4 regions of the Blastococcus sp. SYSU DS0619 genome follow, and region 4 is predicted to be linked to each of the others. Evidence: riboswitches for the same ligand, from Rfam matches in the RefSeq annotation. Region 4 holds a riboswitch; each other region holds the start of a gene.
The links. Region 4 has a riboswitch for cyclic di-AMP ahead of ACI79T_RS09020 (C40 family peptidase). Riboswitches for the same ligand answer to the same signal wherever they lie in the genome.
Positions count from the first base shown of each region.

Region 1: another riboswitch for cyclic di-AMP. It lies ahead of ACI79T_RS11155 (hypothetical protein); the one in region 4 lies ahead of ACI79T_RS09020 (C40 family peptidase).
Region 2: another riboswitch for cyclic di-AMP. It lies ahead of ACI79T_RS18350 (aggregation-promoting factor C-terminal-like domain-containing protein); the one in region 4 lies ahead of ACI79T_RS09020 (C40 family peptidase).
Region 3: another riboswitch for cyclic di-AMP. It lies ahead of ACI79T_RS17795 (NlpC/P60 family protein); the one in region 4 lies ahead of ACI79T_RS09020 (C40 family peptidase).

Region 1 covers NZ_JBJHAM010000007.1:97,507-102,850, forward strand. Annotated here, with positions in the region: gene ACI79T_RS11145 (protein kinase domain-containing protein) at 1-398, opposite strand, end outside; gene ACI79T_RS11150 (hypothetical protein) at 520-852, shown strand; gene ACI79T_RS11155 (hypothetical protein) at 909-1,778, opposite strand; cyclic di-AMP (ydaO/yuaA leader) riboswitch at 2,050-2,195, opposite strand; gene ACI79T_RS11160 (bifunctional 3'-5' exonuclease/DNA polymerase) at 2,364-4,028, opposite strand; gene ACI79T_RS11165 (DNA-directed RNA polymerase subunit alpha C-terminal domain-containing protein) at 4,073-4,669, opposite strand; gene ACI79T_RS11170 (saccharopine dehydrogenase family protein) at 4,719-5,344, opposite strand, start outside.
Region 2 covers NZ_JBJHAM010000022.1:28,593-33,936, reverse strand. Annotated here, with positions in the region: gene ACI79T_RS18360 (GNAT family N-acetyltransferase) at 1-649, shown strand, start outside; gene ACI79T_RS18355 (class I SAM-dependent methyltransferase) at 712-1,368, shown strand; cyclic di-AMP (ydaO/yuaA leader) riboswitch at 1,498-1,644, shown strand; gene ACI79T_RS18350 (aggregation-promoting factor C-terminal-like domain-containing protein) at 1,832-2,671, shown strand; gene ACI79T_RS18345 (ArsR/SmtB family transcription factor) at 2,836-3,210, shown strand; gene ACI79T_RS18340 (cation diffusion facilitator family transporter) at 3,207-3,962, shown strand; gene ACI79T_RS18335 (glycoside hydrolase family 3 N-terminal domain-containing protein) at 4,008-5,192, opposite strand.
Region 3 covers NZ_JBJHAM010000020.1:61,604-66,947, forward strand. Annotated here, with positions in the region: gene ACI79T_RS17790 (M48 family metallopeptidase) at 1-486, opposite strand, end outside; gene ACI79T_RS17795 (NlpC/P60 family protein) at 741-1,823, opposite strand; cyclic di-AMP (ydaO/yuaA leader) riboswitch at 1,841-2,019, opposite strand; gene ACI79T_RS17800 (hypothetical protein) at 2,206-2,526, opposite strand; gene ACI79T_RS17805 (D-alanyl-D-alanine carboxypeptidase family protein) at 2,613-4,352, opposite strand; gene ACI79T_RS17810 (DEDD exonuclease domain-containing protein) at 4,549-5,344, shown strand, end outside.
Region 4 covers NZ_JBJHAM010000005.1:104,207-109,550, reverse strand. Annotated here, with positions in the region: gene ACI79T_RS09025 (carboxyl transferase domain-containing protein) at 1-2,052, opposite strand, end outside; cyclic di-AMP (ydaO/yuaA leader) riboswitch at 2,393-2,551, shown strand; gene ACI79T_RS09020 (C40 family peptidase) at 2,567-3,094, shown strand; gene ACI79T_RS09015 (hemerythrin domain-containing protein) at 3,150-3,632, opposite strand; gene ACI79T_RS09010 (Rieske 2Fe-2S domain-containing protein) at 3,629-4,567, opposite strand; gene ACI79T_RS09005 (SMP-30/gluconolactonase/LRE family protein) at 4,678-5,344, shown strand, end outside.

The DNA.
Region 1 (5,344 bases), on a different contig from region 4:
GCGAGCCCGGCCGCCGCCTGCTGGAGGATCGCCAGCGCGGCGCCGGTGCCGAGCGAGCCGTCCTCGGCCAGCCATGCCGAGAGCGGCGGCCCCTCGACGAGCTCCATGACCAGGTAGGCCAGGTGCTCCCCGGTGCGGTCCGCGGTCGACTCGCCGTAGTCGAGGACGGCGGCGATGTTGGGGTGGCTCAGGCTCGCCGCGTTCCGGGCCTCGGAGCGGAACCGCGCGACGAACAGCGGGTTGTCGGCGTACTCGCTGCGAAGCACCTTCACGGCCACCGGGCGGTCGAGCAGCACGTCGCGCCCGCGCCACACCTCGCCCATCCCGCCGACGGCGATCAGGTCGAGCAGCTCGTAGCGGTCGCCGAGGATCTGCCGGCTGGTGTCGGCCGTGGTCACTCCCGATCCCCTCGTGCTCGTCGCCGCGAGATGGTCCCCACCCGTCGGTCCCGCGCCCTGTGGAGTGCCCGTCGAGACCCGAGCTGAACCCCCGCCACGCCCGGGGAGTCACACTGGTGTCGTGCCTTCGCCCCCGCCCCGGCCGTTCGCCCAGGTCCGCGGCGTGGTCCGGCTGCTCAACACCGCCGCGGGCCGGGTCCTGTGCCTGGCCGGGGAGGTCGACGACGCCGCCGTCGCCGCGTTCCTGCACCGCTACGGCGGCGAACCGGTGCGGGTGGACGCCGTCGACGCCGGATCGGTCACCGGGCTGTCGTCCGCCGGGCGGCTGCTGCTGCTCGACCACCTGGACGCCGCGGTCGCACGCACGGGCCGCCCGCTCCCGGTGCGCCACTCACCGGAGCTGGCGCGGGCCCTGGACGAGGACGGCCCACTCCTCGCCGCCCGTCCGGACTGACCCGGGCCCGCGGGACCGGCCGCACCCCGGACCCCACGGGCCCGGGGTGACGGCGCTCAGCCCTGGTAGTTCACGTGCACGTGGTCGAAGTGGTTGGCCGTGGCGCTGCCGCGGTTCTCCATGGCCTTCCAGGACCCCCCGGCCGAGGACAGCATCCGCTGCTCCCAGATCAGGTAGTCCACGCCCAGCTCGTCCCAGTGCGCCCGGTGGTACTCGACGATCGCGTCACCGAGCGCCGCGTTCGACATCACCATGTAGTCCAGCGCCAGCCCGGACGGGTGGCCACCCGGGTCGGCCGCGCTCGCGCGGGTGCCGCCGAGCGTGATGCCGGCGGCGCCGGGCACGTTGCTGACCACGGCGTCGGCCGCCGCCTGCACCACCGGCCGGTGGCTGCCCGCGGTGTTGCTGATCTTGGCGACCGCCGACGCGACCACCGATGCGGCCGCCGTCGCGGCGGCGCGGGCCTGCTGGCTGGGGCTCGCGGCCGCGGCCGCCGGCGCGGGGGCTGCCGCCGACGCGGCGGCGGCAGCGGCCTCCGCCTCCGCCTTGGCCTTCGCCTCGGCCTCGGCGCGGGCGGCGGCCTCGGCCTCGGCCTGCTGCCGGTCGAGCTCCGCCTGGTCGGCGGCGGCCTGCGCCTGCTGAGCCGCGGCCTGCTCGGCGTCGCGGGTGCTGCGGCTGGCGGCGAGGTCCTGCAGCGGCGCGAGGTCCTCGGTGACGTCGATGGGACCGGAGGAGGCGGTGAGCCCCAGCTCCTGGGCGACGCTGACCGACTGCGGCGTCTCCGCCACGGCCTGCGCGGCCGGCTCGACGCCGACGAGGGTGTTGACCAGGACGGCGCCGGCTGCGGCGACCGCCAGGTACATGGCCGGGCGGCGGACGTGCGCGGGGGGCCGGCGGCGGCCGGACGTGGTGGTGCGGGGGTTCATGGGTGCGGGAGCTCCGAAGGTGTCACGCGGCCGGCCGGAGGGCGGGCCGCGGCGGGGGTGCGGGCAGCGGGGCGCCGGCGTCGGGCCGGCTGGGCGGGCCACCGGGAGACGGCGAGGAGCCGGTCGAGCGGGAAGTGCTCGGAGGTGGCCGGACAGCGGGCGGGACGCCGGGTGCGCGGTGCGATCAGCTCCGCGGACGCACCCGGGTGCGGCGGTGCCGGCGGGAGCTGAGGCGTGCGGTGGTGCAAGGGCGCGCCATGCGGCGGCTCTCCGTTTCTTCCGTTGCCGCCTACCGGGTTAGCTGACGGATTCGGGCGTGGAAGTCGCCCTACCCGCGCCGACGTGCTCGGCGCGCGATTCACCCCAGTGCTGCGGTGGGTCCCCGGCTCACCCGCGGCGCGATGGCAGCGGGCGACTCGGCGGCGTCCGACCGGACTCCCCGGATGGGGACGTGGCGACCGATCGGACCTGGCCACGGTAACCGCCGTTATGCATCCGTGACAACGAGGAGCGGGCTATTTCCACGGCGTGAGGTGTGTCGCGTGCCGGCTCCGGGCCCATCGGCGGTGTAAGGGCCGCATCCGGTCAGCCGGCGTCGGCCCACGACCGGACCACGGCGACGTCGAGCGGGAAGTCCACCGGGAAGCCGCCGAACAGCAGGCGCCCGGCGGTGGACGCCGCGGCCCGCACCGCCGTCACCACCTCGTCGGCGAGCTGCTCGGGCGCGTGCACGACGACCTCGTCGTGCAGGAAGAACACCAGGTGCGGTCGGCTCTCCAAGGGGCCGTCGCCGCCCAGCCGCCACAGCCGGTTGCGGAGGTCTGCCAGCCAGCACAGCGCCCACTCCGCGCCGGTGCCCTGGACCACGAAGTTGCGGGTGAACCGGCCCCAGGCGCGGCGGGCCCGGTCGCGCTCGTCCCGCGAGCCGGGCTGCTCCGCGGGCTCGCCGAGATCGACCGCGCGCTGCGCCCACGCCCCGGCGGGCGGCGGCGATCCCCGGCCCAGCAGCGTGTGCACCACCTCCCCGCGCTCCCCCGCCCGGGCGGCCGCCTCGACCAGGCCGATGGCCTGCGGGTAACGGCGGGTCAGCCGGGGCATCATCCGGCCGCTCTCGCCGCGGGTGCCGCCGTACATCGCCCCGAGGATGCCGAGCTTCGCCTCCGCCCGCGTGGCCACCGCCCCACCGGCGACCATGCCCTCGTAGAGGTCCGAGGCACGCGCCGCCTCCGCCATCGCGCCGTCGCCGCTCATCCCGGCGAGCACCCGCGGTTCCAGCTGGGCCACGTCCGCGACGACGAACCGCCACCCGTCGTCCGCCACCGCCGCCGGGCGGATCAGCGTGGGCACCGACAGGGCGCCGCCGCCGGTGGACGCCCACCGCCCCGTGACGACCCCACCGGGCAGGAACGAGGAGCGGAACCGCCCGTCCCGCACCCAGGCCTCCAGCCAGCTCCAGCCGTTGGCCGTGAGCAGCCGCATGAGCTTCTTGTACTCGAGCAGGGCCGGGACGCCCGGGTGGTCGAGCTGCTCGAGGGTCCACGAGCGGGTGTCGGCCACCGGGAGACCGGCCTGCTGGAGCGCGCGCAGCAGCTCGGCGGGTGAGTCCGGGTTGAGCCCGGGGGCGTCCAGCGCGGTGCGGATCTCCCCGAGCAGCCGCTCGAGGACCGCGGGTCGCCCGCCGCCCACCGGGCGCGGCCCGAGCAGCCCGGTCAGCAGGCGCTCGTGCACATCGGCCCGCCACGGCAGGCCGGCGTGCGTCATCTCGGCGGCCACCAGGGCACCGGAGGACTCCGCCGCGAGCAGCAGCGCCAGCCCGTCGCGCCGGGGCGAGGCGGCGAGGACTCCCTGCTGGCGCCGGTGCTCGGCCGCCGGGTCGAGCAGGTCGGCGGGATCGGCGGGCGGGAAGAGCGCCGGGTCGGGCGCCGTCACCGGCTGCAGCGCGTCCCAGCCGGCGGTGTCCGCGCCCGCGAGGAGCGCCTGGTCGGCGAACGGGGACCGGCGCAGGACGGCGTGCGTCAGCCGGAGGTCGGTGCAGCGCTCCACCCGCACCCCGGCCGCCAGCAGCGCCGGGTACCAGCGGGTGGTGTCGTCCCACACCCAGCGCACGGCCGCGGGCGCGGACTCCCGCTCCGCGACGAGCGCGGGCAGCTCGTCGGCCGGGACAGCGGTGACCGGGGACGTCGTCCCGTCGTCGGCGAGCTCGGCGACCTCGATCGCGGACTCGCGGCGCCGGAGCAGGAGCCGCAGCACCCCCGCAGTGTCGCCGACGGGACCGGCGCCGCCGGGTGCGGCCCCTAGCCGAGCAGCCGGCGCAGGCAGCGGGCGGGTGCGGTCAGGACCGCCCGGGCGACGTGCATGCCGAGCCGGAGGAGATCGGCGTAGTCAGGAGGCCGCACCGCCGCGTCGGCCGGTCCGGTGGACGCAGTCCGGGCGGGCGCCGGACGGGCGGGCGCCGGACGGGCCGGCGGCTCGCCGGCCGGCTCCGGCTCGGGCTCCTGCGCGGCCGGGGCGTCCGGCAGCAGCAGGTCGACCGCCGACCGGCGGCGGGGACCGCGCAGTGAGGCGAACGACGGGATGGCCGGCGCGGCCGGGGACTCCGCCTCCTCCGCCGCGCGCTCCCCGTCGGCCGCACCGGCGGAGCGGTCGCCGGCGCCACGAGCGGGCGATCCGTCCGCCCCGGGCAGCCGGGCGGGTGGTTCGGGCACCACCGCCCGGATGGCGGCCACCAGGCCCGGTCCGAGCCCGGCGACGGCGGTCAGGTCCCGTCGGGTGAGCGCGGCCAGCGCCGCGACGTCGGTGATCCCCGCACGGGTCAGCGCGGTCACCGCCCGTCCGGGCAGGCCGAGGTCCTGGATCGTCCCCACGGGCAGGTCCGTCGAGCTGGTCGGCATGTCCGCCAACCCTAGCGACGCCGCTCCGGCGCCGCCGACGCACGGCCGTTCAGAGCGCGGTCACCTCGTAGGTGTGCCCGACCGCGCGCAGCCGCTCGACGAGCACCTCGCCCATCGCCGTGGCCGGGGTGAGCGAGCCGGACCGCTCGGGCAGCCGGTCGCCGTCGAGGGCGAGCGCGAGGGCGCTCTCCCCGAGCATCACCGCCGTCGCCGCGTAGCCCGGGTCCCCCTTCCCGGCGGCGGTCGCCCGGTACCGGCGGCCGTCCTCGGTGCCGGCGTCGACGACCATGCGGAACCACCCCTTCCGCCGGACCGCCTCGCTCGGGCCGCTGCCGGGGGCCGGCAGCACGCGGTCGAGCAGCGCGCGGGTCGGGGCCAGGCTCATGGCGGACACGGTGGCGACCAGCCCGGCGCTGACCCCGGCCGCGGTCACCGCACCCAGCGGTCCGCGGCCGACCCCCATGACCTCGCCGTAGCGCATGGACCGCCCGTACGCCCAGTCCTGCAGCGCGTTGCTCCGCCGCACGATGCGGATGTTGAACGGCGCCATCACGAAGGGCGCCGTCCACCGCCCGTCGGGTGTCCGGGAGGGCATTCCGGCGTCCCGCGGCTGGAGGGTGTCCGGCTCCGCGGTCCGGTCCGGGCTCAGCGCGAACGGGTCGGCCACCACGCGGC
Region 2 (5,344 bases), on a different contig from region 4:
CCTGATCGCCGAGGTCGACGAGCCGTCTCCGGGAACGCCGGGACGCGTGTTCGCCGAGGCGCACGGCTGGGCCTGCGATCTGGTCGAGACCCGGCGCGACCTCCTGCTGCCGCCCGACGAGCAGCGGCTCGCGGCGCTGGAGGCCGGGGCGGTGGAGGCCGGCCGCGGGTACGAGGTCGTGACCTGGCGCGACCGGACCCCGGACGCGCTGCTCGACGACCGGGCGCTGCTGGAGCGGCGGATGACGACCGACGCCCCGCACGGCGACCTGCCGGTCGAGGAGGAGCAGTGGGACGGCGTGCGGATCCGCGAGTACGAGCGGTCGCACGTCGCCCGGGGGCGTGCGGTGCTCTCCGCCGGGGCGGTGACCCGGGACGGCCGGCTGATCGCATTCACGGACCTGCAGATCCCGCTGGCGCAGCCCGCGCGCGCCTCGCAGGGCGGGACGCTGGTCCTCCGCGAGCACCGCGGGCACCGGCTCGGCGCCCGGGTGAAGGCGGCCGTGCTGCGGGACCTGGCGGAGGCGTTCCCCGAGGTGCGCCGGATCAGCACCTACAACTCCGAGCGCAACACCCCCATGGTGGCGGTCAACGAGGCGCTCGGGTTCCGTCCCGCCGGCCGGCTGTCCTCCTGGTCGGCCCGGCTCTGAGCAGTCCGGCTCCGAGCAGCCCGGCCCGCGCCGCCGCAGTCCCGGTGCGGTTGACTGCCGGGGTGGACCATCCCGTTCCCGCGGAGTTCGTCCGCGCCCACACCCGCCCGGTGCGGCCCGACCTGGTGCCCGAGGTCGAGCTGCTGGTCGCCGCCGACGTCGTCGCCCTCTGGGAGGCGATGCAGACCGAGCACGGGCGCACCTCCACCGAACCGCCGTTCTGGGCGGCGGCCTGGCCGGGCGGCCAGGCGCTCGCGCGCTACGTGCTCGACCACCCGGAGCTGGTGGCCGGGCGCGCGGTGCTCGACCTGGGCGCCGGCAGCGGCCTGGTGTCCGTGGCGGCGGTGCGCGCCGGGGCGAGCTCCGTGCTCGCCAGCGACGTCGACCCGTACGCGCTCACCGCCGTGACCGTGAACGCCGAGCGGAACGGGGCACCGGGGATCACGCCGGTGGGCGACGTGCTGGGGGACGGGCCGCCGGACGTGGCGGTGATCCTCGCCGGGGACGTCTGCTACGACCGCGAGATGACCGACCGGGTGCTGCCCTTCCTCGAGGCCGCCCGCGCCCGCGGGGTCGAGGTGCTGGTCGGGGACCCCGGCCGCGTCTACCTGCCGGAGGACCGGCTGACCGCGCTGGCGGTGTACGACGTCCCCGACACCGAGCCGTCGCCCACGCAGCCCACGGCGGTGCGCCGGACGACCGTCTGGCAGCTGCCCTGAGCTCCGCGAGACGACTTCCACACGGTAGTTCCCCCAGAGGGATTGTCACGAACGAATAACGGTGGTTACCGTGGGCCAGCCCGGCCGGTCGTTCTCTCCCCATCCGGGGAGGTCCGCCGGGCGCCGCCGAGTCGCCCGCTGCCATCGCGCCGCGGGTGAGCCGGGGACCCACCGCAGCACTGGGGTGAATCGCGCGCCGAGCACGTCGGCGCGGGTAGGGCGACTTCCACGCCCGAATCCGTCAGCTAACTCGGTAGGCGGCACGACGGAAGAAACGGAGAGCCGCCGCATGGCGAGCCTGCGGGCCCACCTTGCACGGAACCGCAGCCGGTACGGAGCCTCGCGCGCGCCTTCCCCGCGCTGAGCGCCCGGGCGTCCCGCCCTGCACCCGCTGCCACTCGACCACCCCTGCAGCTGTCCGCCGCGGACCCGCTGTGCCCTGCCCCTGGAGCAGTCCCACCCCATGAACCTTCGCGCCACCTCGATCACCCGCGCCCTGCGCCCCACGTCCGTCCGTCGCCCGGCGCTCCTGCTGGCGGTCGTCGCCGCCGGTGCCCTGGTCGTCAACGTCGTCGTCGCCAACGAGCCCGAGGCCCACGCCAAGGCGCAGCCGGTCTCGGTCAGCGTCGCCGCCCAGCTGGGCATCCCCGCCGAGGCGCCGCCGGCCGACGCCGTCGAGTCGGCCGTCGACTCCCTCGCCCCGCTCGCGGCCAGCCGCAGCGAGCGCGTGGCCGAGCAGGCCGCGGCCGCCGAGGCCCGGGCTGCCGCCGAGCAGGCCGAGCTCGACCGCCGTGCCGCCGAGGAGGCCGCCCGCATCGAGGCGGAGGAGGCCGCCCGCCGTGCCGCCGAGGAGGCGGCCCGCGCCGAGGCCGCCCGTATCGAGGCCGCCCGCGTCGAGGCCGCCCGCGCCGCCGAGGCGCAGGCCGCGGCCGCCGCCCCCCGTCGGACCACCAGCGCCCCGGCCGCCCCCGCCGCTCCGGCGGCCCCCGCGCCGGCCGCAGCCGCCGCACCGGCCGGGTCGTTCAAGGGGTACGCGATGCAGAAGGTGGGTGGCTCCGGCAGCGAGTTCACCTGCCTGGAGAACCTGTGGGGCAAGGAGAGCGGCTGGAACCCCAACGCGCAGAACCCCCGCAGCACCGCCTACGGCATCGCCCAGTTCCTCGACTCGACGTGGGCCGGGACGGGCATCGCCAAGACCTCCGACGGCTACCGGCAGATCGACGCCGGGCTGATCTACATCAACAACCGCTACGGCTCGCCGTGCGGCGCCTGGAGCCACTCCCAGTCGACCGGCTGGTACTGAGGCCGCACCGGGTGGACGACCCGGTGCGCCGCTAGCGCTCAGCAGGACGGACGAGGCCCCACCCGTGCAGGGTGGGGCCTCGTCCGTTCGGCGTCCGCCCGGTGCACTCGACGGCGTCGCATACCCCACGGGCGGCTGGCCGGCGATAGCATCGCTGCGTGACGATGACATCGAGCGCGAACGCGACTGCCGACGTCCCGGTCAGCGAGGTGGCGGCCCTGTCCGCGGCGGCGTGCATGTTCCGCAGTCTCGGCGACCCGGCGCGGCTGGCGATCCTGCGCCACCTCGTGCTCGGCGAGCACAAGGTCGTGGACCTGACCGACCACCTCGGACTGGCCCAGTCCACCGTGTCCGCGCACCTTGCCTGCCTGCGCGACTGCGGCCTGATCGCCTCCCGGCCACAGGGCAGGGCGTCGATGTGGTCGCTGTCCACCGCACCCGAACTGCTCGACCTGCTGGGTGCGGCCGAGCGGCTGCTGGCCGCTACCGGCGACGCCGTCTCCCTGTGCCCCACCTACGGAGAGGCCGCGGAGCAGTGAGCACGGTCCACGCGCGGCCCAGCGCCGAGGAGGCCAGGCATCTCGGACGCCGGGCGCAACTGCTGGCCGGGGCGTCGGTCACCTACAACGTGATCGAGGCGGTCATCGCCGTCAGCGCCGGCATCGCCGCCGGATCGGTCGCGCTGATCGGCTTCGGCCTGGACTCCGTCGTCGAGGTCTCCAGCGGCCTGATCATCCTGTGGCAGTTCCGCCACCGGCTCCCCGAGTCGCGGGAGCGACAGGCGCTCCGGCTGATGGCGCTCTCGTTCTTCGCCCTCGCCGGCTACGTGACGTTCGAGTCGATCCGCGCCCTGCTCTTCGGCGGGGACCCCGACGCATCGCCGGTCGGTATCGGCCTGGCGGCCGCGTCGCTGGTCATCATGCCCTTCCTGTCCTGGGCGCAGCGCCGCACCGGCCGCGCGCTCGGCTCCCAGGCGGTCGTCGCCGACTCCACGCAGACGCTGCTGTGCACCTACCTGTCCGCCGTGCTGCTGGTCGGGCTGGTCCTCAACGCGACCCTGGGCTGGGGCTGGGCCGACCCGATCGCCGGACTGGTCATCGCCGCCGTCGCCTTCCGCGAAGGCCTCGAGGCGTGGCGCGGGGAAGCCTGTGGCTGCGGTCCGGTGGTCCCGGGCGGGTCCGACGGAGACACCTGCGGGTGCGGCGACGGTTGCACCGACGCCTGCTGCACGCCGTCCAACGCCGTGCCCGCTCCCCAGACCGTCCAGATCACCGCCCGCCAGCAGGACTGACGCGCCGTCCCGCCGGCCGGGCGCGACCGGGACCAGCACGTGCCGTCAGCCGAGGAGGCCGGCCTCGGCCTTGGCGGTCAGGGCGGTGCGGACGGCGGCGTCGACCGTGGCGGCGAAGGCCGGGTCGACGTCCGCCCGGGCCAGGACGGCGTCGACCATCTCGGGCACCAGCGTGCCGTCGACGCTGAGCACCAGGGTGCCGCCGGCCGCCAGGAAGCGCACCGCGCGCTCGCCCGGGGCGATGTCGCGCATGGCGGCGGCGTTCGCGACGTCGTCGGTGATGACCACGCCGTCGAAGCCCAGCTCCCCGCGGAGCAGGTCGGTGACGACGGCGCGGGAGAAGACGGCCTGGCTGTCCGGGTCGATGCGCGGGTAGGTCGCCGAGGAGACCATCACGAACGGGTCGGCCGAGGTGTGGGCCAGGGCCGCGGCGAAGGCGCTCACCTGCTCGTCGCCGGCCGCGGTCACCGGGTCGACCACGCCGTCGCTGGTGTCGGTGTTCTGCCGGACCCGCCCCAGGCCGGGGAAGTGCTTGAGCGTCGGCGTCACGCCGTGGGCGCCCAGCCCGTCGGCGACCGCGGCGGCGTCCACGGCCACCTCGGGGCCGGTGCCGCCGTACTGCCGCTGGAAGAAGCCGATCGGCTCGTTCCCGGCCTCGGTCCCCGGGGGGACGACGTCGGCGACCGGTGCGAGGTCGAGGTTGAGCCCCGCGGAGCTCAGCGAGGCGCCGAGCTCCTCGGCCAGGGCCGCGAGCTGGTCGGCCGGGAGCTGTCCCTGCTCGACGGCGGACGGCAGGAGGGTGAAGCCGTCGCCGCGGAGCGTCTGGACCTGGCCGCCCTCCTGGTCGACGGCGATCCACAGGTCCGTCGGCCCCGGGGCCGCGTCCTGCCAGCCGGCCGTCGTGGCGGCGAGCTCGCCGGCGGCCGTGGATGAGCGGCCGGCGAGGAAGACCCCGCCGACGCCCTGCTCGACGAGGGGCGCGCCGGCGGCGAGGTCGTCGAGCGGTACCCCGGCGACGAACAGCTGGGCCACCTGCGCCCGGCGGTCCATGGCGTCCAGCGCGGCCGCCACCGTCGGCACCGGACGATCGGCCGGGGAGGAGGGAACCGGTGCGGGCAGCTCCGTGGTGGAGGAGACCGGATCGATCGCCACCGCGGTGCAGCCGGTCAGGAGGGCGCAGGCGACGGCGGCGCGGGCGAACGACCGCGAACGGGGGAGCCGGTGGGGCACGGGTCTCCTCGGCGCCCGGGACGGGCGCGGTGGACGGCGGGACCGGCCGAGTCTCGCCCGGTCCGGCCGGCGGCCCGGGAACGCCGTGTGGTGTCGGAGGGCGCCGGTGGCCGCTGCGGCTGGTGGGGTGATCGGGGGTCCCGGCCGCGGCG
Region 3 (5,344 bases), on a different contig from region 4:
AGCCGCGCTGATGGCCACCGAGACGGCGACGTCGCGCAGCCAGAGCCCCCATCCGCGGGTGGACAGGCCGTACCGGTGCCGGACCGACTCGGCGTAGGCCGACACCGGCAGCGTCACCAGGCGGCCGACCACCACGAGAGCCGGCACACCCACCAGCACCTGGACGAACCACCGGCCGCCCAGCGGAGCGGCCACCGCGCGCACCAGCCGCCCGCCGAGCCGGGTCAGGCCGAGGACCGCCGAGACGGCCAGGCCGAGGACCAGGGAGAGCAGCGACGCTGGGCGCAGCGCGGCCGCGAAGGCCTCCGCACGGTCCAGCTGCGCGGCCGCCAGCCCCGCGGTGGGGTCGGGATCGGTGTGCCCGCCGGGCGGCTCGGCCAGCAGGTCCCACGGCGTGCGGACGACGATGACGACGACGAGGGCGATGCCGAGCACGATCGCCGTCCCCAGCGCAGCCCGGGCGGCTGGCCGCCCTCCCCCGTACACCCGGCCGATCCTAGGTGCGCCGTCCGCGGGAACCCCGGGGCGGAGCGCCGAGTGCACGCCGCGCAGATCGGCTCCGGGAGCCCCATCCTCGGCGCGATCCCGTCGAGCCCGGAGAACGACGAGGGCCGGTGACCTCGGCAGAGGTCACCGGCCCTCGTGGGACGGGCGCTGTCAGCCGGCGAGCACCCCGGCCGGCCTCCGCGCCGCGGTCCGCTCCTCGCTCGCTGGCGCTCGCTGCGATGCTCCCGCGGCTGTCAGCCGGCGATCCGCCGGGCGCCGTTGTAGCTGCCCATCGCGTCCAGGCTCGCGATCTTCACCGGCTGGCCGGAGGTGGCGGCGTGCACCATCTGCCCGTTGCCGATGTACATGCCGACGTGGCTGACCGGGCTGTAGAAGAACACCAGGTCACCGGGCTGCAACTCGCTGCGGGAGACGGCCTGGCCCATCCGGGACTGCGAGGCGCTCGAGTGCGGCAGGGTCACGCCCGCGGCGGCGTAGGCGTAGGACGTCAGACCCGAGCAGTCGAAGGCGTTCGGACCGCCGGCGCCCCAGACGTAGGGGTCGCCGATCTGGGCCAGCGCGGTGTTCACGGCGACCTGCGCGGCCGAGCTGGGCGCGACGACCCCGCTGGGCGCGGGCGCGGGCAGGCTGTCGCCGCCGTGGACCCGGGCCACCTCGGCCTGCTGCGGGGCCGTGAGCGCGTCGTACCGCCGCTGGTACTCGGCGATCTTCGTCTCGAGATCCTCCTGCTTGGCGGCGATCTCGTCCACGACGCGCTGGGCCTCGGCGGCAGCCGCGGCGGCGGCGTCCCGGGACTCCTCGGCGTCCTCGGACGCCAGCGTCACCTCGGAGAGCACGTCGCTGGTGTGCCCGGCGATCACGTCGAGCGTGCCGAGCTGGGACACCAGCTGGTCCGCCGAGTCGCTGGACAGCAGGACGTCCAGCTGCGACATGCCGCTGCCGGTGTAGGCGCTGCGGGCGAGCAGGCGGACCTGCCCGTCGAGGGCGTCGAGCCGGGCCTGGGCCGCCTCCGCCGCCTCGGTCGCGACCTCGGCGTCGTGCCGGTGCGCGTCCAGGGCGACACGCGCCTCGTTCAGCTGCTCGGAGACGACCTCGAGCTCGTGGCTGGCCTCGGCCACCTGGGCGGCGACCTCGTCGGCCGTGCCGGGGACCGCGCTCGCGGTGGCGGGGAGAAGGGTGACGGTCAGGGCAGCGGCTGCGCTGACCAGCAGGCCGGAACCGACCGGTCCGAGGCGGCGGGCGCTCGCAGGGCTGCGCCGGCCGACGGTGGCGAACTGCTCAGGGGCGTGCGTCAGTAGTGCGTGAGGGGGCGCCACGTGCGGCGGCTCTCCGTTTCTTCCACTGCTACCGCCGACCGAGTTAGCTGACGGGTTCGGGCTGGGAAGACTGGCCCTATCCCCCGCGGGCCGGCGAGCCGGTCGCGGGAGAACTCACCCCAGAACTGCGGTGGGTCCCCGGTACACCTCGGGCGCCGGTGCTGCGCGCCGCGCGGTGATTAGGCGGTGTTCGGTCGAGGTCACCCTTCGACGGATGACGACCACCCGGCCGAACGGCGACGACCTTAACGACCGTGATGCGCCTGTGACAATCGGGAACGGGAGAAACGTGTGGGACGTCATTCCGTCCGACACGGCGCTCCGACCTCGGCATTCACCCGTTCGGGTGTATGCGCGGCCCGCGCACGACGGGCACCGCGGGTCAGCCCGTGCGCCATCCGGAACCCTCGCCGCCGCGGCCGTCGGAGCCGTCGGGGTGGCGCAGGGGCGGCACCAGGCCACCGTCGGCCAGCGCGCGGACGGCCCGGCGTTCCACGTCGTCGAACTCCACCACCACACCCGGCGGGGGGACCACGACGTCCTCGGCGGCAGCCGCGGCCGACCCGCCGCGGGCACGGCCGGTCATCGGGACGACGACCGGATCGATCCCCTGCCATCCCGGCGGGGCGCCGAGCAGGACGGTCACCACGCAGTCGGCGCAGCCGGTCCCCCGGACGGTGCAGGTGTCGCAGTCGATGAGCATCGCTTCTTCTCCTCCGTGAGTCGTTCCGCACGCTAGGAGGAGGCACCGACAATTCCGGCGCACCGCCGTCCGGCCGCCGGGGCGCCTCAGGTCCCGGCGTACTCCCAGTGCCAGGGCTCCTCGCGCCCGTTCCCCGGATCGGCCCAGGTGGGGTGCAGGAAGCCGAACCGGCCGGCGTGGGCGACCATCCAGGCGTACTGCCGCGTGCCGAACGTCTGGATCCCACCGCACAGGTCGACCGCGAGACCCCAGCCGTGGTTGCTGGTGCCGGGCACCGCGGCGAGGGCCGGCTTCTCGCCGTAGAGCCGGACCTGGCCGGCATAGGTCCGGTAGGAGTCGGTGATGCACAGCGGAGCGCCGAACGCGGCCGCGTAGGCCGACGACATGGCGCGGTAGGCCGCCGCCGCGTCGCAGCGCAGCGAGTGCCCGCCGACGCCCAGCGGGCACATCGCGCTCGGCGGGATGAGCCCGTTCGGATAGCCACCCCACGCTCGGGCCCCGTCGTAGCTCGGCGGGTAGACGGTGTTGCCGCACTCGGTCCGCAGGGCTCCCGCGGCAGGCCCGGGGACCGGACCCGCCGGCCGCTGGCCCAGCACCGGCCGGCCGACGGCCAGCACCTGGTCGGCCGGCAGCGTCCGCACCACCACGGCACCGGCCCGCGCGTCGGCGGCGAGCATCGTCCGCTGGTCCAGGGCGATCCCGACGTGCCCCAGTCCGGCCTCGCCGGAGCCGAGGAAGACGAGGTCGCCGGGGAGCACGTCGGCGGCGGCCACGGGGGTGGCGGTCGCGAACAGCTCCTCCTGCGTGGCCGGCAACGGGACCCCGGCCCGCCGGAAGGCGGACTCCACCAGCGTCCCGCAGTCCCAGGAGTCGGGACCGGCCGTCCCCGGCGCGTACGGCCGGCCGAGCGCCTCCATCGCCGCGCTGACCGCCGTGAGCGTCTCGGCGGGCAGGACCAGCAGCGAGGTCGGCTGCCCCGGCAGCTGCGCCACCCCGCGCTGGGCACCACCCCCCGTGGCGCCCACGGGCACCAGCCGGTCCGGCAGGCCGCGCGCGGGCTCGCGCAGCGCGGCGGCCGGCACGGTGTCGACGCCGGCGGCGCGCAACTGGTCCACGTAGGCCCGCCAGCTGGCCGCCGTCTGCTCGTTGACGTCCACCTGCTCGCGCTGCAGCCGGGACAGCTGGCCGTCGACGACCTGCAGCGCCTCGTCCAGCTCCGTCGTCACCGCGGCGGCGGAGGCCTCGAGCTCGGCGACCCGGGCGGTGACCTCGTCGGCCCGTGCCTGCGCCTGCTCGAGCGCGGACCTGGCCCGCTGCTGCTCGTCCAGCGCGGCGCGCCGGTGCCCCTCCGCGATCCCGATGACCTCGGCGGCGTGCGCGTCGACGGCGTCGAGGAACCCGAGGGCGGAGAGCACCTCGCCGGGGTCGCCCGCGCGGAGCAGGAGGGTCAGCGGGGTCAGCGCCCCGCCGTCGCGGTAGACGGCCGAGGCGTAGCCGGCGACCTCGCCCTGGTAGCCGGCCAGCACGCCCTGCGCGTCGGCGAGCGCCGCCCGGGCCTCCTCCACCCCCACCTGGGCCTCGGCGAGCGCCGCCCGGGCGGCGACGACCTCGTCCTGCCGTGCCCGGAGGCTCTGCTGGACCTCCGCCGCGCGCCGCTGCAGGTGGTCCAGGTCGCCGCTGTCGAGCACCCCGGAGGTGCCGCCCGGCTGGTCGCTGGGCGCGGCGGCCACCGGACCGGTCGGCACCAGCACCACCGCACAGGCCGCGAGGACGGCCACCGCGGCCCGGAACCGGGCCGGAGGGCGCCACCACGAGCGCGCGAGCATCGAGTTCCCTTCCCCGATCGGGCCGGCGGCACGACCGGCGTCGCCCCCGGCACGAATGGTGTCCCGCACACGCCCGGGACACCAGGTGGGAAGGCCTGCGATCTGCTCGGACCCCCCGGTCGGGGGGTCCGCGGCACCGGCGGTCCGACGGCGCGCGTCCCCGAGACTGTCGGCACCCCGCCCTAGCGTCCGCGCCGTGCCACCCGCCACCGTTCCGCCGCGCTACCAGCAGGTCACGATCGCCGACATCGGGACGCCGCTGGCCCAGGTCACCTTCGTCGTCGTCGACCTCGAGACGACCGGGGGGTCGCCGAAGGACAGCGCGATCACCGAGATCGGCGCCGTGAAGATCCGCGGCGGCCAGGTGCTCGGGGAGTTCCAGACACTGGTCGACCCGGGCCACGAGATCCCCCCGTACATCAGCGTGCTGACCGGCATCACGTCCACGATGGTCGCGGCGGCGCCGCGGATCGGGTCCGTCCTCCCGGCCTTCCTCGAGTTCGCCCGCGGCGCCGTGCTCGTCGCGCACAACGCCCCGTTCGACCTCGGCTTCCTCAAGGCGGCGTGCGCCGAGAACGGGCTGGCCTGGCCGGCCGCGGCATCGGTCGACACGGCCGTCCTGGCCCGGCGGCTGCTCAGCCGCGACGAGGTGCCCAACTGCAAGCTGGCGACCCTCGCCCCGTACTTCTCGGCCACGACGTCGCCGACGCACCGGGCGCTCGACGACGCGCGGGCCACCGTCGACGTGCTGCACGGCCTGTTCGAGCGGCTGGGGCCGCTGGGCGTCACCACCCTCGAGGAGCTCACCGGCCTGACCCGCACGGTGGACCCGGAACGCCGTCGCAAGCGGCACCTCGCCGACGCCGTCCCCCACGGCCCGGGCGTCTACCTCTTCCGCGGACCCCGGGACGAGCCCCTCTACGTGGGCACCTCGACCGACCTGCGCAGCCGGGTCCGCAGTTACTTCACCTCGGGCGAGCAGCGCAGCCGGA
Region 4 (5,344 bases):
GACGACGGGCAGCCGGCGCTGCTCCGCCAGCTCGAACAGCCGGTCCTTCTTCAGGTGGCCGCGCATGCCCTGGGTGCCGGCGAGCACCGTGTAGTCGTAGGAGACGACCACCGCGGCGCTCCTCTCGCGGCCGACCAGGTCGCCGTTGACGTCGGCCAGCCCGCCGACGACGCCGTCGGCCGGGGTGCGCTCCTGGAGCTCCTCCCGGCTGCGGCGGCGCTCCTGGGCGGCGAAGACCAGCGGCCCGTACTCGAGGAAGCTGCCGGGGTCGACCAGGTCGGCGAGGTTCTCCCGGGCGGTGCGCCGGCCCTGGGCGTGCCGCTTGGCGACGGCGTCGGTGCGGTGCTCGTCCAGGCCGATCTCGTGGCGGCGGCGGACCTCGGCGAGATCGGGCCGATCGGCGTCCAGGTCGAGCTCCGGGCGTAGCCCCTCCTCGCCGGGTGCGGCGTGCGCGACGTCGGCGAGCAGCTGGCCCTGGCGGACGGTCTCGCCGAGCCGCACCGCGACCCGCCGGACGGTGCCCCCGGCCGGCAGCGCGACGACGTGCTCCATCTTCATCGCCTCGAGGACGACCACGGTCCCCCCGGGCTCGACCGTGCCGCCGGGCCGGGCCTCGATGGCGACGACGGTCCCGGGGACCGGAGCGCGCAGCCCCTCCTGCCCGCCGGGTTCCCCGGTCGGCGCGGCGGCCGGCGCGAGGTCGGCGAGGTGGTCGTCGACGAACGTGGTGGTGGCCTCGGCGACCTCGGGGTGCGCGACCAGGGCCCGCAGGAAGGCCGTGTTGGTGGCGACGCCGCGCACCTCGACCTCGCCCAGGGCGCGGCGCAGGTGCGCCAGCGCCTCGGGGAGGCCGCCGTGCCGCGCGTGCACGACCACCTTGGCCAGCAGTGGGTCGTAGCGGGGGCTGACGTCGGTGCCCGCCCGGGCGGCGGTGTCGACGCGCACGCCGGGGCCACCAGGCAGGGTGAGCGAGTTGATGGTCCCGGCGGACGGGACGACGGCGCCGTCGGCGGTGAGCGTCTCGGCGCTGACCCGCGCCTGGACCGCGCACCCGGCGGCGCGGGGCGGGCCGTCGGCGAGCCCGAGGTCGGCGAGGGTCGCGCCGGCCGCGACGCGCAGCTGCAGCCGCACCAGGTCCAGGCCGAGCACCTCCTCGGTGACGGTGTGCTCCACCTGCAGGCGGGGGTTGCACTCGAGGAAGACGAAGCGCGCGGGGTCGCCGGCCGGCACGAGGAACTCGACGGTGGCCAGGCCGCGGAGGCCGACCTGCCGGGCGAGCGCGGCGGCGGCGTCGTGCAGCTGCTTCCGGACCGCGCCCGGCAGGTTCGGCGCCGGCGCGATCTCGACGACCTTCTGCCGGCGGCGCTGCAGCGAGCAGTCGCGGTCGCCGAGGACGACGACGTCCGCGTCCGCGTCGCCGAGCACCTGCACCTCGATGTGCCGGGCGTCCTCGACCAGCTCCTCGGCGAGCAGCGCGTCGGCGCCGAAGGCGACCCGGGCCTCGTCGGCCACCGCGGCGAACGCGGCGGCGACGTCGTCGCCCCGGCGGAGGATGCGGGTGGCCCGCCCTCCCCCGCCGAACCGCGCTTTCAGCATCACCGCGCCGGTGGCATCGAGCAGGTCGACGACCTGGCCGGTCGTGGCGTCGGTGGTGCCCCGCGGGACCGGGACGCCGGCGGCCTCGGCGGCCGAGCGGGCGAGCACCTTGTCCCCGAGCGTCTCCAGGACGGGGGCGCCGGGGCCGACGACGGTCGGCGCACCGCCGTCGTCCCCGCATGCGCGCGGGAGCGCTGGGTCCTCGGAGAGGAAGCCGTAGCCGGGGTGGATCAGGTCGCAGCCGGCGGCGCGTGCGGCCTGCACGATCGCCGCGGCGTCGAGGTGGGCGGCGGGTCCGCTGCCGGGGAGGAAGTGCGTCTCGTCGGCGGCGGCGAGGTGGGGTGCGTCCGGCTCGTCGGAGGCCGTGACGGCGACCGACGTCAGCCCCTCGGCGGCCGCCGCGCGGGCGATGCGGACGGCGATCTCGCCGCGGTTGGCGATCAGCAGGCGGGCCACCCGGCGATGCTCGCACGCGCTCCGACGAGCTGTGGCGACGGTCACCGGGGCGGTCGCGAGCGGATCGGAGCGCACGCGATCGTGGACGGAGAGTCGAGGCATGCCGCGCGTCAGGAAGTAAGTGCGCGGTCGCGCTCCGTGCCGGCGGACGGAACCGGCCGGGATCGTGCGACGGGATCGGCCGTGGTCCGCTCGCGAGTCGCGTTCCCGACGGGGCGCCGTCGTCCTCCCGATCCGGCCCCGCCAGGCCCGTCCGGCCGCTTTGTGACCTTTCCGTGACATGCCTAGCGTCGTCGCCGGTCCGCCCGGGGCCGCGTCGTCACCACCACCGGTGACACCCGTGCGGACACCGCCGAACCAGGCGTCGGATCGCTCCGCCGCCCGGACCGGGGACCCACCGCAGCACTGGGGTGAAGCGTGACCGGCATGCCCGGGAGCGCCGGGCGAGTTCCCCGCCCGAACCCGTCAGCTAACCCGGTAGGCGGTTGTCGGAGAACAGGAGAAACCGTCGTCCATGACGACCACTCGCACGACCTCGGTCACCCGTCGCTCCCTCCGCGGGGCGGCGCTCGCGCTCGTCACCGGAGCGGGCATCGCCCTCTCCCCGCTCCCCGCCGTTGCTGATGTCGGCGGCGGTGGCACCTCCGGCGGCACCGTCACCGTGACGGTCGCCCCGGTCGTCGCACCGACGCACGCCGCCCAGGTGGCGGTCGACACCGCCCTCGCCCAGCAGGGCAAGCCCTACGTCTGGGGCGGCACCGGCCCCGGCGGCTACGACTGCTCGGGCCTCACCTGGTCGGCCTACCAGGCCGCGGGCCTGGAGATCCCCCGGACCTCGCGGGCGCAGTCGACGGCCGGGGTCTACGTGGACCGGGCCAACCTGCAGCCCGGCGACCTGATCTTCTTCTACGACCCGGTCGGCCACGTCGGCATGTACATCGGGGACGGGCTGATGGTGCACTCCTCGACCTACGGCCAGCCGGTGGCGGTCGTCCCGGTCGACTCGATGTGGGGCTACAACACCGCGCGCCGCATCGTCTGATCACTCCTGCGACGGTTCCCCCGGGTGTGCGCGCACGCCCGGGGGGACCGCGCGACTACACAGAGCGGAGGGTCGCCCGCTTCAGCCGGATGATCAGCCGCATCCCGCCGGACTCGGCCAACTCCTGCTGCCGCGCACGCAGCTGCTCCCCGAGCTGCTCGAGGCGCTCCTCCCCCAGCGCGTGCGACTGGGGGAACATCCGCTGCTCCTCCTCCATCGTGTGGTGGCGCACCGTGTTCTCCAGCATGCGCACCTCGGTGGTGAACTCCGGGTCGGTGACGTCCATGCGCATGACGGTCGCGACCTGGTCGTCGATCTGCCGGTGCTCGGCGTGCGCCAGGGCCAGCAGCGGGGAGACGTCGGGCACGGCCGGGTAGAACAGCTCGTCCTCGATCTGGGCGTGGATCTCGATCTCCCGGAGGAAGCGGTCGCGGAGCTCCTCCCGCCGGCCGGTCTCCGCCGCGGACGTCTCCGCCAGCTCGCGGAGCAGCCCGCGCAGCACGTCGTGGTGGGCGATCAGGACCTCGTCGGCCTTCATCGGGATGCCTCCTCGGCGGTGGTGATCGCGGTGGGGCTGCGCCAGCGGGCCCGCCGCCGCACCGCCACCGCGCCGTCGGTGATGCGGGTGTCGTAGCAGGGCAGCGGAGCCGTGGAGGGGCCCTGCGCCGGCTCGCCGGTGTCGAGGTCGAAGCGCGAGCCGTGCCACGGGCAGACCAGCTCGTCCCGGTGCAGCCAGCCCTCCGCCAGGGGGCCACCCAGGTGCGGGCACCGCCCGCCGACCGCGCGGACCGCGCCGCCGGTGCGGATCAGCGCCACCGGCACGCCGTCGATGTCGACGCCGACCGGCTCGCCGTCAGGCAGGTCGGCCAGCCGGGCGACCTCGGTGAAGGTCCGGGGCGAGCGGCCGGCCGCGGAGTGGTCGACGCCGAGCCGGTGCCGGTAGGACAGCACGCCGCCGAGGTAGCCGCCGGCGACGACGACGGCGAGACCGGCGGCGGCGGTCACCCGGGCCCGCACCGCGCGGCCCCGTCCCCGGTCGGCGAACGACCACGCGTAGAGCGCCAGCGCGGTGCTGTTGAGGGCGGCGTGCACGAGGCCGACCCGGCGGGCCTCGTCGTGGGCGTGCTGCCAGTCGGTCATCCCGCTCGCGGCGGCGCCCACCGCACCCGCGATGCCGAACCCGACGACGGTGCGCGCCGCCGCACCGGTACCCGGGCCGCCGCGGCCGGTCGCGTCGAGGCCGTCGAGCAGGGCCGCCGCGCTCCAGGACCCGATCGGCACGGTGACGAGGAAGGGGTGCAGGGGGTGGCCGAGCCAGACGCCGTGCAGCAGGTCCTGCAGTGGGCGGGCGTACCGGCCGGCCAGCAGGAAGGTCAGCGAGATCCCGTGCTCGACCTGGTAGCTGGGCGCATCGAGCAGCTGCCACCGCTCTGCGCGGTTCACCGCCCGCTCGAGCAGTTCGCGGATGCTCACCGGTGCGCGCCTGAGGTTGCCATGCCCGAAGCCCTGCCCACCCCGGGACGGGGGAAAACAGGAGGTGGCGGGCTCGTGCCCGGGGCCGGGTGGTCGTAGCGTCCGACGGCATGGCGGATCGAGAGTTCCGGACGGTGCTGGAGGGCGGCTCCTACTTCGAGGGACCGCGGTGGCGCGACGGGCACTGGTGGGTGTCGGACTTCTACCGGCACACCGTGAGCCGGGTGGCGGCCGAGGGCGGCCCGGAGACCGTCGTCCTCGGGGTGGAGAACCAGCCGTCGGGGCTGGGCTGGCTGCCCGACGGCTCGCTGCTCGTGGTGTCGATGAAGGACCACCGGCTGCTGCGGGTCACCGACGGCGAGGTGGCCACGCACGCCGACCTCTCCGACGTCTGCACCGGCCTGCTCAACGACATGGTGGTCGACGCGTCCGGCCGGGCGTTCGTGGGCGACTTCGGCTTCGACCTGATGGGCGGCGGGGCGCCGGCCCCGGCGTCGCTCAAGCGGGTCGACCCGGACGGCACGGTCACCGTGGTCGCCGAAGGGCTGCGCTTCCCCAACGGCTCGGTGATCACCCCGGACGGCGCGACGCTGATCGTCGGCGAGACGTGGGGCAACCGCTTCTCCGCCTTCGCCATCGGCGCGGACGGCTCGCTGGGCGAGCGGCGGGTGTGGGCGTCGCTCGGCGCGGAGCCGGTGGGCGACTCGGTCGAGGAGCTGATGGGGCAGGTCGTCGTCGCGCCGGACGGCTGCACGATGGACGCCGACGGGCACGTCT